2 regions of the Alteromonas mediterranea DE genome follow, and region 1 is predicted to be linked to the other one. Evidence: predicted binding sites of a transcription regulator. Region 1 holds the regulator's gene; the other holds the start of a gene.
The links. The regulator FliA, encoded in region 1, starts transcription of late flagellar genes. The targets are predictions, from matches to a motif close to CTAAAGNTNNNNNNNNNNNNGCCGATA.
Positions count from the first base shown of each region.

Region 2: MADE_RS03890 (HAMP domain-containing methyl-accepting chemotaxis protein) is a predicted target of FliA. The motif match lies at 3,614-3,640, and genes of this name have one in related genera.

Region 1 covers NC_011138.3:1,203,814-1,209,952, forward strand. The annotation lists gene flhA (flagellar biosynthesis protein FlhA) at 1-300, shown strand, start outside; gene flhF (flagellar biosynthesis protein FlhF) at 330-1,763, shown strand; gene MADE_RS05525 (MinD/ParA family protein) at 1,769-2,635, shown strand; gene MADE_RS05530 (RNA polymerase sigma factor FliA) at 2,632-3,363, shown strand; gene cheY (chemotaxis response regulator CheY) at 3,400-3,783, shown strand; gene MADE_RS05540 (protein phosphatase CheZ) at 3,818-4,573, shown strand; gene MADE_RS05545 (chemotaxis protein CheA) at 4,586-6,139, shown strand, end outside.
Region 2 covers NC_011138.3:852,641-858,779, reverse strand. The annotation lists gene surA (peptidylprolyl isomerase SurA) at 1-455, shown strand, start outside; gene pdxA (4-hydroxythreonine-4-phosphate dehydrogenase PdxA) at 469-1,455, shown strand; gene rsmA (16S rRNA (adenine(1518)-N(6)/adenine(1519)-N(6))-dimethyltransferase RsmA) at 1,452-2,279, shown strand; gene apaG (Co2+/Mg2+ efflux protein ApaG) at 2,286-2,660, shown strand; gene MADE_RS03895 (symmetrical bis(5'-nucleosyl)-tetraphosphatase) at 2,668-3,495, shown strand; gene MADE_RS03890 (HAMP domain-containing methyl-accepting chemotaxis protein) at 3,783-5,807, shown strand; gene lysC (lysine-sensitive aspartokinase 3) at 5,875-6,139, opposite strand, start outside.

The DNA.
Region 1 (6,139 bases):
ATACCTGTCATAACCTTGGCGCCAGAGTTGGAACAGATGTTGCACCAGTCACTTCAAGCAGGTGGCGAAGATGGCGCTGGTATCGAACCAGGTTTGGCAGACAAGCTGCAAAAATCATTGCAGCAAGCCAGTCAGCAGCAAGAGTTAGAAGGAGAGCCTGCAGTACTCCTAACCTCTGGCATGCTGCGACCCGTTCTGTCTCGCTTCTTAAAGTATTCGGTTGTTGGGCTCCATGTGCTTTCTTACCAAGAAGTGCCTGACGACAAACAAATAAAAATAGTCAGTTCGGTCGGTCAATAATCTGACACTGGGTGATTGGAGAGGTTGCAATGAAAATTAGACGTTTCTTCGGCAAAGATATGCGTGAGGCGTTAAGCCAAGTTAAAGCTGAGTTAGGCAGTGATGCAGTGATCATGTCGAACCGCAAAGTTGCCGATGGCATTGAGCTTGTTGCCGCCTATGATAAAGAGCCTGAAGCAAAACTCTTCACTCCAAAAACATCGCCTAAAGCAACCCCTAAAGCATCAGGTCAAAAAGCCGTGCCTAGCTTAAGTGAGATTATCGGTGATGATGGCCCCGACAGTTTAAAAGCTCTGTTAGAAAAGCAGCACGGCGGTAGTGCGCCTTCATCAAGTAATGCTTCAGCATCGCAGTCGCATTCAGCCAACCATAATCAGCCTATGTCTGCAAATGCGAGACATGCCAACGAAATTGCGTCACACCTTGATTTCTCAGAAGCCTTTATTGATGACGTAGAAAGCCAGCACCTTGCACAAGACGAAGGCAGAGCAACAACATTTCCCGACCACCAAGCGTCCAGCATAGACGAGGCACCCGTCTCTCAATCTGCAGAATTGGCGCAAATTAAAGAAGAGTTAGCGTCGTTGCGCGATGTTTTACAATATCAGGTTGCAGACTTGATGGAAGCGAAAAACAAGCGTCAAAAACCGGTACATCAATACTTGATTACCCGTCTAACGGATATGGGGTTAAGCAGTGCACTTGCCAGTCAGCTAATTAACTATACACCAGCACACTACAATGAACGAGACGCATGGGTGTATCTTCTTAACCTATTGGCTAATCGCATAAATGTGACAGGAAACGATATACTTAGTGCGCAAGGTGCAGTTGCCTTAGTCGGACCGACGGGCACAGGTAAAACAACGACGGTTGCAAAACTAGCTGCTCGCTATGCACAAAAGTACGGTGCAGATTCAGTAGCAATGATTACCATAGATACGTATAGAATTGCGGCCTATGAGCAGCTCGCGACATACGGAAAAATTATTGGCTGTACGGTGAGAAAAGCGCAGACTAGTGAAGAACTTGCGGATTTATTATTCCAACTTCGTCATAAGCGTCTAGTATTGATTGATACGGCAGGGTTTAGCCAACGGGATAGCCGTTTAATTAAACAGATTAAGCAGTTTGATAATGGTCAAATGCCAAAAGTTAAAAAATATTTGGTAGCGCAGGCAAATACACAATATCCTGCCCTACAGCGCATCATTAAGGCTTATGATGATATCGAACTAAGTGGCTGTATTTTCACAAAGTTAGATGAATGCTACTCTTTAGGAGAGGTATTGAGCGCTGCAGTTGAATATCAACTGCCGGTTAGTTATGTCACCGACGGTCAGAAAGTACCTGAAGACATTAAGATTGCGGAGGCAAAATCTTTAGTTTCTGCCGCTGCAAAGCTTTATAAAAAGTACGGTTTGAATCATACTAGTAGCAACAACGCAATTAAAACAGCATAAGCAGTATGATTGACGACCAAGCGAGTAGCTTAAGAAAAATGAAGCAATCACGGTTAATCAAAGTTATCGCCGTCACCGGAGGTAAAGGTGGCGTAGGTAAAACAAACATTACGCTAAACACCGCTATCGCTATGGCGAAGCAGGGTAAGCGAGTTATGGTTCTCGACGCCGACCTCGGACTGGCGAACGTAGACGTAATGCTAGGTTTGCGGGTTGAGAAAAACCTTTCCCACGTGCTATCTGGCGAGTGCACGCTTGATGAAGTGTTAGTCACCGGCCCCCACGGTATTAAAATTGCGCCTGCCACCTCTGGCACGCAATCAATGGCAGAATTATCGCCAACGCAGCACGCGGGTCTTATCAGAGCCTTTAGTGAATTGCGTTCGCAAATCGATGTACTCATCGTAGATACCGCGGCCGGTATTTCAGACATGGTGTTGAGTTTTTCAAAAGCTTCTCAAGACATCATGGTAGTGGTTTGCGATGAGCCCACCTCGTTAACTGACGCCTATGCCTTAATAAAGATTCTTAATCGTGAGCACGGTGTATTTCGCTTTAAAGTTGTGGCGAATATGGTTCGCGATGTACGGGAAGGTCAGGAATTATTTAGCAAATTAAGCAAAGTGACAGGGCGTTTTTTAGATGTTGCACTAGAATTAGTGGCAACCGTACCTTTTGATGAGAATATCCGCAAAGCCGTGAGAAAACAAACGGCTATTGTTGATGCGTATCCGGGTTCTCCCGCCGCTGTTGCGATTACTCAGCTTGCGAGTAGAGCCCTTACGTGGCCCATTCCGGCACAACCGGGCGGTCACCTAGAGTTTTTTATTGAACAACTCGTTGCAGAAAAAGCAGTAGGAAGTCAGCGTTGAACAGCAAGGCCGCCGCTTATCGTCAACAAACCGATAAATCGCAGTTAGTCGAACGACATGCGTCATTGGTTAAGCGCATTGCGCATCACTTGATTGCGCGATTGCCGGCCAGTGTTCTTGTTGATGACCTGATCCAGTCGGGTATGATTGGTTTGCTAGAAGCTGCGCGTAACTTCGACGGGTCGAAAGGCGCGAGCTTTGAAACTTTCGCAGGCATTCGCATTCGTGGTGCTATGTTAGATGAGATACGTAAAGGCGATTGGACCCCGCGTTCAGTACATAGAAATGGACGTGCTATTACCGAGGCTATTTCACAGGTAGAGAGCGAAACAGGCCGCGATGCGAGAGATTCTGATATTGCTGATAAGCTTAATGTAAGCTTGCAGGACTATCACCAAATGCTTAATGAGGTTAATGCGGGAAAGCTGGTAGGTATTGAAGATTTAGGTGTGTCGGAAGATGTAATTACTACTGAGCAGAGTAGAGGTAGTGATGCGCCGCTTGAAGATTTAATGCAAGGCGCGTTTCAAAAAGCGCTTGCCCATGCCATTACGACATTACCTGAACGAGAAGCAATTGTTCTTTCACTGTACTATGATGAAGAACTGAACTTAAGAGAAATTGGCGAAGTTCTTGATGTTAGTGAGTCAAGAGTCAGCCAAATTCACAGTCAGGCCATGTTAAAACTCAAATCACGAATGAAGTCGTGGCAAGCTGACGAAGAATAGAAATTAATAACAATTAACCCCTCATTGGAGGCTATTTTGGACAAAAGCATGAAAATTCTTGTGGTTGACGATTTTTCAACCATGAGACGTATCATCAAAAACCTGCTTAAAGATTTAGGTTTTTCTAACATCCAGGAAGCGGATGACGGAAGCACTGCATTGCCTATGCTGCAGCAAGGTGATTTTGATTTCGTTGTTACCGATTGGAACATGCCAGGAATGCAAGGTATCGATTTGCTGCGCGCAATAAGAGCCGACGACAAACTTAAGCATTTACCTGTACTAATGGTAACTGCAGAAGCGAAAAAAGAGCAAATTGTTGCCGCTGCACAAGCGGGCGTTAACGGCTATGTCGTTAAACCATTCACCGCTGCAACTTTAAAAGAAAAATTAGATAAAATTTTCGAACGTTTAGGTTGATCCAGACGCTCACCAGATAAATGAGGTTTACTGGATGACAACGAATGTAAACGTTCCAATTTCGTTAGAAGAGGCCAAACAGCTTGTCACCTATCTGGAAGAAGGTGACAACGCGTCTGCTAACGCTCTACTTGAAGCTGCCTCAATGAAGGAAAACGTTGAGCTATTTGCTGAAGTAGGAAAGTTAACGCGTCAACTCCATGACGCGTTAAATAATTTTCAAATTGACGACCGCATCAAAAACTTAGCTACCGACGATATTCCCGATGCACAATCCCGCCTAACCTACGTAATTGAAGAAACCGAAAAAGCAGCTAATACTACAATGGACGCTGTGGAAGCGAGTATGCCGATAGCGGAAATGCTGTCGGTGCGTATCGAAAAAGTGATGCCTGAGTGGAAAAAGCTCATGAACCGCCAAATCGAGTTGGGCGAGTTCAAAGCGTTATGTGCAGATTTAGACGAATTATTGGAAGACGGTTCGCTTCAGTCAGCTAAACTTACACAGTTACTTACCGAAGTATTGATGGCTCAAGGCTATCAAGACTTAACGGGTCAAGTTATCCGTCGCGTTATCGACCTTGTAAAAGAGGTAGAAGATAGCTTAGTTAATATGCTAACCATGTTTGGCGAGCGCGAAGGTGAAGAACAAACTAAACCATCTAGCGTTAAGGCCGATAAGGTTGATGGTGTAGAGGCAGAAGGCCCAATTATTGACGCCGAGAAACGCGATGATGTCGTTTCTGGCCAAGATGACGTAGATGATCTTCTGTCTAGCTTAGGTTTTTAGGGGAGCGGGCGCATGTCGTTTGATGTTGACGAGGATATATTACAGGACTTTCTGGTTGAGGCTGGAGAGATACTTGAACAATTACAAGAACAGCTCGTTGATCTTGAGAACAATCCTGAAGATGCGGATTTGCTGAATGCAATTTTCCGTGGATATCACACAGTTAAAGGTGGAGCGGGCTTTCTTTCGCTCACAGAGTTAGTAGAAATTTGTCACGGTGCAGAAAACGTTTTTGACGTAATGCGCAATGGACAAAGAACCCTAACCCCAGAACTGATGGATATTATTTTGCAGGCCACTGACGTGGTGGTAGAGATGTTTGAGCGGGTTAAAGCTCGCGATCCACTCGAACCTGCAGATGCACACCTTGTCGACTTATTGCACAAATTAAGTCGCCCGGAAACGCCAGATGAAAACATTTTTGGCGCCTCTGAAGAGTCAGCCACTGCACCTGAGTCATTTGCTGCGGAGCCTGAACTTGTCATTGAAGAACCTACAGCGCAAGTGCCTAGCGGCACAAGCGACGGTGGTATTGACGAAATAACCGAAGATGAATTCGAAGCGTTACTCGATGAACTTCATGGTTCAAATGCGCCAGGTCAATCTTCTTCAGCAAGTAAGCCATCAGTCGCGCCAGCATCACCTTCAGCACCCACGACACCGACCGCTGGCGGCGATAGCGACGATATCACCGACGAAGAATTTGAAGCGCTTCTCGACGATTTACACGGCAAAGGCCAGTTCGCAACTAGCGCTGCTCCTGCCTCTGAACCTAAAGCACCGGTAGCGCCCGCACCATCGAACTCAAGCAGCGATGAAGAAATTACTGACGATGAGTTCGAAGCACTTCTTGATCAGCTGCATGGTTCAGGTCAAGGCCCTACGCAACAAAGCGCAGCGCCTATTTCACCTGAGCCACCAGTAGATAAAGCGGCGACTGAAGCTGTTCAGAAGGCTAAACAAGCAGCACCTGTTAAAGCTGCGCCTACGTCAAATTCAGCCGCACCATCTAAGCCAGGCTCAACCGCGAAACCCAAAGCGGCTAGCCCAGCGCCTAAGAAAGATGATAAAAAGGCAGCTGCCGCAGCCCCACCGGCTGAAACCACGGTGCGGGTCGACACTAAGCGTCTAGACCAAATTATGAACATGGTGGGCGAGCTAGTATTGGTAAGAAATAGGCTAATCAGCTTAGGCATAAACAGCAACGACGAAAGCATGTCGAAAGCCATTGCGAACTTAGATGTAGTGACTGGAGACCTCCAAGGTGCGGTGATGAAAACCCGCATGCAGCCTATTAAAAAGGTTTTCGGCCGCTTCCCCCGTGTTGTACGTGACCTAGCGCGAAGCTTGAAGAAAGAGATTACTTTAGAGCTTGTTGGTGAAGACACTGATTTAGATAAAAATTTAGTAGAAGCTCTGGCAGACCCATTAGTTCACTTGGTTCGAAATTCGGTCGATCACGGTATTGAAATGCCTGATGATCGCGCCGCTTCAGGTAAGCCTCGTATGGGAACGGTTAAATTATCTGCTTCCCAAGAGGGCGATCATATTTTACTTACCATCGAA
Region 2 (6,139 bases), 350 kb from region 1:
AAAAAGTCACTGTTGAGGAAGTAAATTCACGCCACATCCTTGTTAAGCCATCAATTATTCTTAGCGAAGACAAAGCAAAAGCCATGTTAACGCGCTTCAAAGAAGAATTGAAAAACGGTGAAGCGGAATTTGCCGACCTAGCTAAAGAGCATTCAGAAGATCCAGGCTCAGCCCTTCGCGGTGGCGAATTAGGTTGGTCTGACCCAGGCAATTATGTACCTGAGTTTAAAGAAGCGTTATCGCAGCTTGAGCCTGGCGAGTATAGCGACCCTGTGCGCACAGTTCACGGCTGGCACTTAATACAGCTTATCGACCGCCGCATGGATGACGCCACAGATAAGCGAAAAGAAGACAAAGCGTACCAGCTAATCTTCAATAGAAAATTTTCAGAAGAAACCGAGAACTGGTTACGTGAAATGCGCGATGCCGCTTACGTAGAAGTTATCGATTCATAACAATAAGTTATTCATGAGTAAACCAATTAAAATTGCAATTACACCGGGAGAGCCGGCAGGTATCGGGCCAGATTTAATCATCAAACTGGCTCAAGAAGCATGGCAAGCTCAGCTTGTCGTGTTCGCCGACGGTGACATGCTCAAAGACCGAGCCGCCACGTTAGGCCTTCCTCTTACACTCATCGATTACGATGAAAATAACCCGCAGGTACAAGCTGCGGGTTCGTTGTTTATAAAGCAAATAGATAAATCAGTGAAAGTGACTGCGGGTGAGCTTGATAGTGAAAATGGCTTGTATGTAGTAGAAACGCTGCGCCAGGCTTGTCAGGCAAATATTAATGGCGACTTCGACGCCGTTGTTACCGGCCCGGTTCACAAAGGCATTATTAACAAAGCTGGCGTCTCGTTTAGCGGTCATACCGAGTTCTTTGCGTATCAATCTAATACCATTGACGTGGTGATGCTACTTTCCACTGAAGGGCTTAATGTAGCGCTTGCTACAACCCATATCCCTCTTGAATATGTAGCAAAAGCCATAACCCGCGAGCGACTTTACAAAGTTATCCATATTATCAATACCGACCTGAAACTGAAGTTTGGTATTAAAGAGCCTCATATTTATGTGTGTGGTTTGAACCCTCACGCCGGTGAAGACGGTCATATTGGTACTGAAGAAATCCATACCATTATTCCTGCGCTAAATGAATTGAGGGAAGAGGGGCTAAATATTACGGGTCCTCTACCTGCAGATACTATTTTTCAACCTAAATACCTTGAAAATGCCGACGTGGTGCTTGCTATGTATCACGATCAGGGCCTTCCCGTGCTAAAATACAAAGGTTTTGGGGCGTCAGTGAATATCACATTAGGGTTACCTTTTGTTCGTACTTCAGTTGATCACGGTACTGCATTAGATTTAGCCGGTACCGGAGAAGCCGACGCCGGTAGTTTCAGAAAAGCATTGGAAAAAGCCATTGAGCTTGCACATCATCAACAATGAGTAAAACACATTTAGGCCATACGGCCAGGAAGCGATTCGGTCAGAATTTCCTTCACGACGACTACGTGATAGGTAAAATTGTTGCGGCCATCGCCCCTAAAAACGAACAGAACTTGGTGGAAATAGGGCCGGGTTTAGGCGCGTTAACAGACCCCGTTTGCGAAGAAGTCGACGCATTAACGGTTATAGAACTAGATCGAGATCTTGCCAAACGTTTGCGCCATCATCCGTTTAATGGTGAAAAGCTGACTGTTATAGAGCAAGATGCAATGACCATGGACTTTGGTGCGCTGTCTAAAGAGATGCCGCTCAAAGATAAAAAGCTGCGTGTTTTTGGTAACTTGCCTTACAACATTTCAACGCCGTTAATGTTCCACCTTTTTGATCATGCTCATTGCATTGAAGATATGCATTTTATGCTGCAAAAAGAAGTGGTTAACCGCTTAGCAGCAGGTCCCGGTTCAAAGAACTACGGTAGACTTTCGGTAATGGCGCAGTACTACTGCCATGTGATCCCCGTATTGAATGTTCCACCCGGTGCGTTTAAGCCGCCGCCGAAGGTAGATTCAGCGGTAGTGAAGCTTGTCCCGCATCAGTCGCCACCGGTTGACGTTGTGTCTGTTAGTACGCTAGAGCGGGTTTGTGCACAGGCTTTTAATCAGCGCCGTAAAACCATTCGTAACTCACTTAAGGACAGCTTAAGCGAGGAAGAAATTCGTGAGCTAGGTATTGACCCTACCTGTCGCGCTGAAGTGCTATCTCTCAATGATTTTGCCACCATTGCCAACGCAGTGTCTGCAAAAGAGAGTCAACAAGAGCAATAGCCATCTATGGATGTACTTGATATAAAGGTGCGGGTGAAAACCCGCCACCTTCCAGACCACCTTCCTTCAGATTCAAAGCAGTTTGCTTTTGCCTATCACATCACTATTGAAAACAAGAGCAATCATACCGTTCAGCTGATCAACCGCTATTGGAAGATCACCGATGCCAACGGTAAAACCTCTGAAATAGAAGGTGCTGGGGTAGTAGGTAAACAACCTTTCTTAAAAGCCGGTGAACAGTTTGAATATACCAGTGGTGCGGTTATTAACACACCTGTGGGGAATATGGAAGGCTATTATGAGATGGAGCTAGAGAGCAAAGAACGCTTTCGAGTTCCTATCAATGTATTTCGATTAGCCATTCCAAGCATTCTTCATTAAGGTTTCTATGTCACAAGGTAACACCTACGTCATTGGCGATATTCAAGGCTGCTATGACGGTCTTCGACGCGCTTTAGATAAAGTACAATTTGATGAAGAAAACGATACGTTGCTTGCCGTGGGCGACCTTGTCGCTCGTGGTGAAGACTCTTTAAGCACCCTTCGTTTTCTAAAATCGCTTGGAGATAACTTTAATAGCGTTTTAGGTAATCATGATCTCCACCTACTCGCCGTAGTCAACGGCATTCGCAAGCCTAAGAAATCAGACAAGTTAGACGACTTATTAAGCGCGCCTGATTTGCCGGAAATGATTGACTGGCTTAGACAATTCCCCTTAGCCATGAAAATAGATAAGCGCTCTATTATGGTCCATGCTGGGCTTTATCCTAAATGGTCAATTGATAAGGCCGTGTCGTTAAGCGACGAAGTCAGCACCATTTTGAAGTCAGATAATTATGCTAATTTTCTAAGCAGCATGTATGGAAATAGCCCCGATAACTGGTCTGAAAAATGGACCGGCGAAGCGCGGCTGCGCTTTATTGTTAATGCCTGCACGCGAATGCGCTTTATTTACAGTGATGGAACGCTCGATTTCGACAATAAATCTCACCCTAGCGCAGTGTCGCACAGTACAAGTAGCACAATTATGCCGTGGTTCGAACGAAAGAATGAACAGCTACTTGCCAATCAGCGCGTTGTATTTGGCCACTGGGCGGCCCTTTCAGGCCAAACTAATAGCGCTCAGTTTATTGGCTTAGATACGGGCTACGTGTGGGGGCAAAGTATGACCATGCTTAACCTTAGCAGTGATACACTGGAAAACGTAAAAGCTTAAAGACAAAAAGGCAGGCTTTGCGAGCAAGTCTGCCTTCCTTGCCCACCTTATTTGAAGCGCAAACTGGTATTACTACCTATAATTACGCTACTATTTCTATACCAAGTTGCTAAATAAAATAAACATTAAATTATTGTAGCCGATACACTTACGTAAGTTAGTAACGATGATGTTTCATTACCTTCTCTCGTTGAGGGCAAAGTCTTGCGCTTAAGCGCTATATTTTGTTAACTGAGACGGGTAATATCGTTAGGGATAAAAATAAAAACACTCATCCAGGAGTTCCGATGAAAATAACGGTAGCCACACGCGTAATCGGGGGATTTGTCGCGATTAGCGCACTTCTAATCGTCATTAGTGTTGTTTCACTTTATAACCTCAACTCAATAGGCTCTGCTACAGAAGAAGTTAATGACGTTGCTCTACCTACGGTAGCGGGCAGCAACGCATTAAAAGCCAGCTTCCTCAACATGGGGCGGCTAACTTTTGAAAGCTATATCGAAGAAAACGTCAGTGAATTAAAGGACAAACGAGCGTCTTTTAACTCTGCTAAAGATACGTTTGAAAGCGAGTATAAAAAGTTAGCGCAGGCTGTTAACAACGAGCCAGAGTTAAAAAGCACACTCAACAGTGTGCGTGAGTCATACGAAACGTATATTAACAACGTTGAAGCTATGTATAAAAACCACCAAATGTATCTTGATTTACGTAACAGTATTGAAGATAGACTGGGTGATGCGGAAGATAACGCCGATGATGCTTCAACCTACCTTCTGGACTTTTCAGATTTAGATAGCGTTCAACAAGATTCAAACCTTAGACGTGCAGCTGAGATTGGCGGTCAACTTGAAACGTCACTGCTGTCTTTACTCACCGTATCTTACGAGTACATTAAAACCCAGACGCTAGTGCGTTCACAGACGCTAGGTAACGAAGTAGACCTTGTTGTTGAGAAAGTGGTTACGCAGTTAAGCGACATGATGCAAGCTGCTGGCGGTCGTGACGACTCAGGTACGCTGGATGATATTAATGACCTTGTAAACGACGCAATAAATGCAATAAAAGCAAACGATGGCGTAGTCCAACTCCACGTGGACCGCTTAGAGCGTAGAAATGATGCAGAGAAAGCGCTGAACGCATCTGATCAAAACATTACGCAAGGTGTGGTTGCACTTGAAAACTTGCTAACGTTGGCGGACAAAAAAGCGTCACACGTAGAAAGCCAAGTAAACAGTGCCATTGCAACGGGCAACACGTTTGTTATCGTTGTTGTGATCATTTCTATCGCGGTTGCTGCGTTCATAGGTTACGTGACAGTACGCGCTATTACACGCCCACTTTATCGCGTAAATGAGTTACTCACTGTTGCCTCATCGGGTGACCTAACTCATCGTCTTGATGATTCAGCACAAGACGAATTCGGTCTGTTAGCTCGAAACTGTAATGCTTTAATAGGCAGCCTTAAAGAGCTGATTACCGGCATCAATGTTCGCGCTGAGCAGTTAGCTGCGGCGTCAGAGCAAACGTCGGCAGTCACCGCGCAAACTACTCATTCAATTCAGGATCAGAAGTCTCAGATTGGCCAAGTAGCGACAGCAACAACAGAAATGCACTCTACGTCTCAGCTGGTCGTGCAAAATGCTGAAGATACGCTTAGCCAAATTCGCCATGCTGATGCTGAAGCCGAAAACGTGCGTCAAATTTCGTTAGAGAATAAGAACACCATCGAAATTCTGTCTCGCGACGTGCAAGAAGCGGCCGACGTTATTAACAAGCTGCATCAAGACAGCGCTAGTATTGGCGGTATTCTGGACGTTATCCGCGGTGTTGCCGATCAAACTAACTTGCTAGCCTTGAACGCAGCTATCGAAGCTGCCCGTGCCGGTGAACAAGGCCGAGGCTTTGCGGTAGTTGCTGATGAAGTAAGAACCCTTGCTAGCCGAACCCAAGAGTCGACACAAGAAATCAATGCCATGATTGAGGTGCTTCAAGCGGGCGCCGAAAAAGCGGTAGCGGTTATGGACCAAGGCAAAGACCAAACAGCGGCATGTGTTGAGCAAACAGAGAAAGCAACGCAGGCGTTAGATATTATTACAGACGCGGTTCACAAAGCGCATGATGTAAGCTCGCAAATTGAGCAGTCTGCCCGCGAACAGAACACGGTCTCGCAAGAAATCAGTGAAAAGCTTGAAACCATTGTGGGTATTGCAGAAGAAACCACAGCAGGTGCACAGCAAACGTCTGAATCTAGCCATGAAGTAGCGCGTCTGGCAGACGAACTTCAACAGTCTATCAGACAGTTTAAAGTGTAATAATTTACGCGTAATACAAACAAAAACGGCCGATATCATATCGGCCGTTTTTTTATCTTACACTTGCTTACTCAAACAATGCGCTGTGAAGCTTGCGAACCACGTCATCACTGTCTGTCTCGTTTACTAAGAACGACAAGTTATGCGGGTTTGCACCAAAGCAAATCATACGCAGGTTAAAATCTGATACCGCAGATAGAATCTTGCTTGAAACGCCAATAGCCGTTTGCATGTTGTTACCCACAACGGTTACTAAATCGTACCCTTTCTCTACCTTTACATCACAGATAGTTTCAAGTTCAGCAATGGTCTCTTTATTCAGGCGCTGGGCT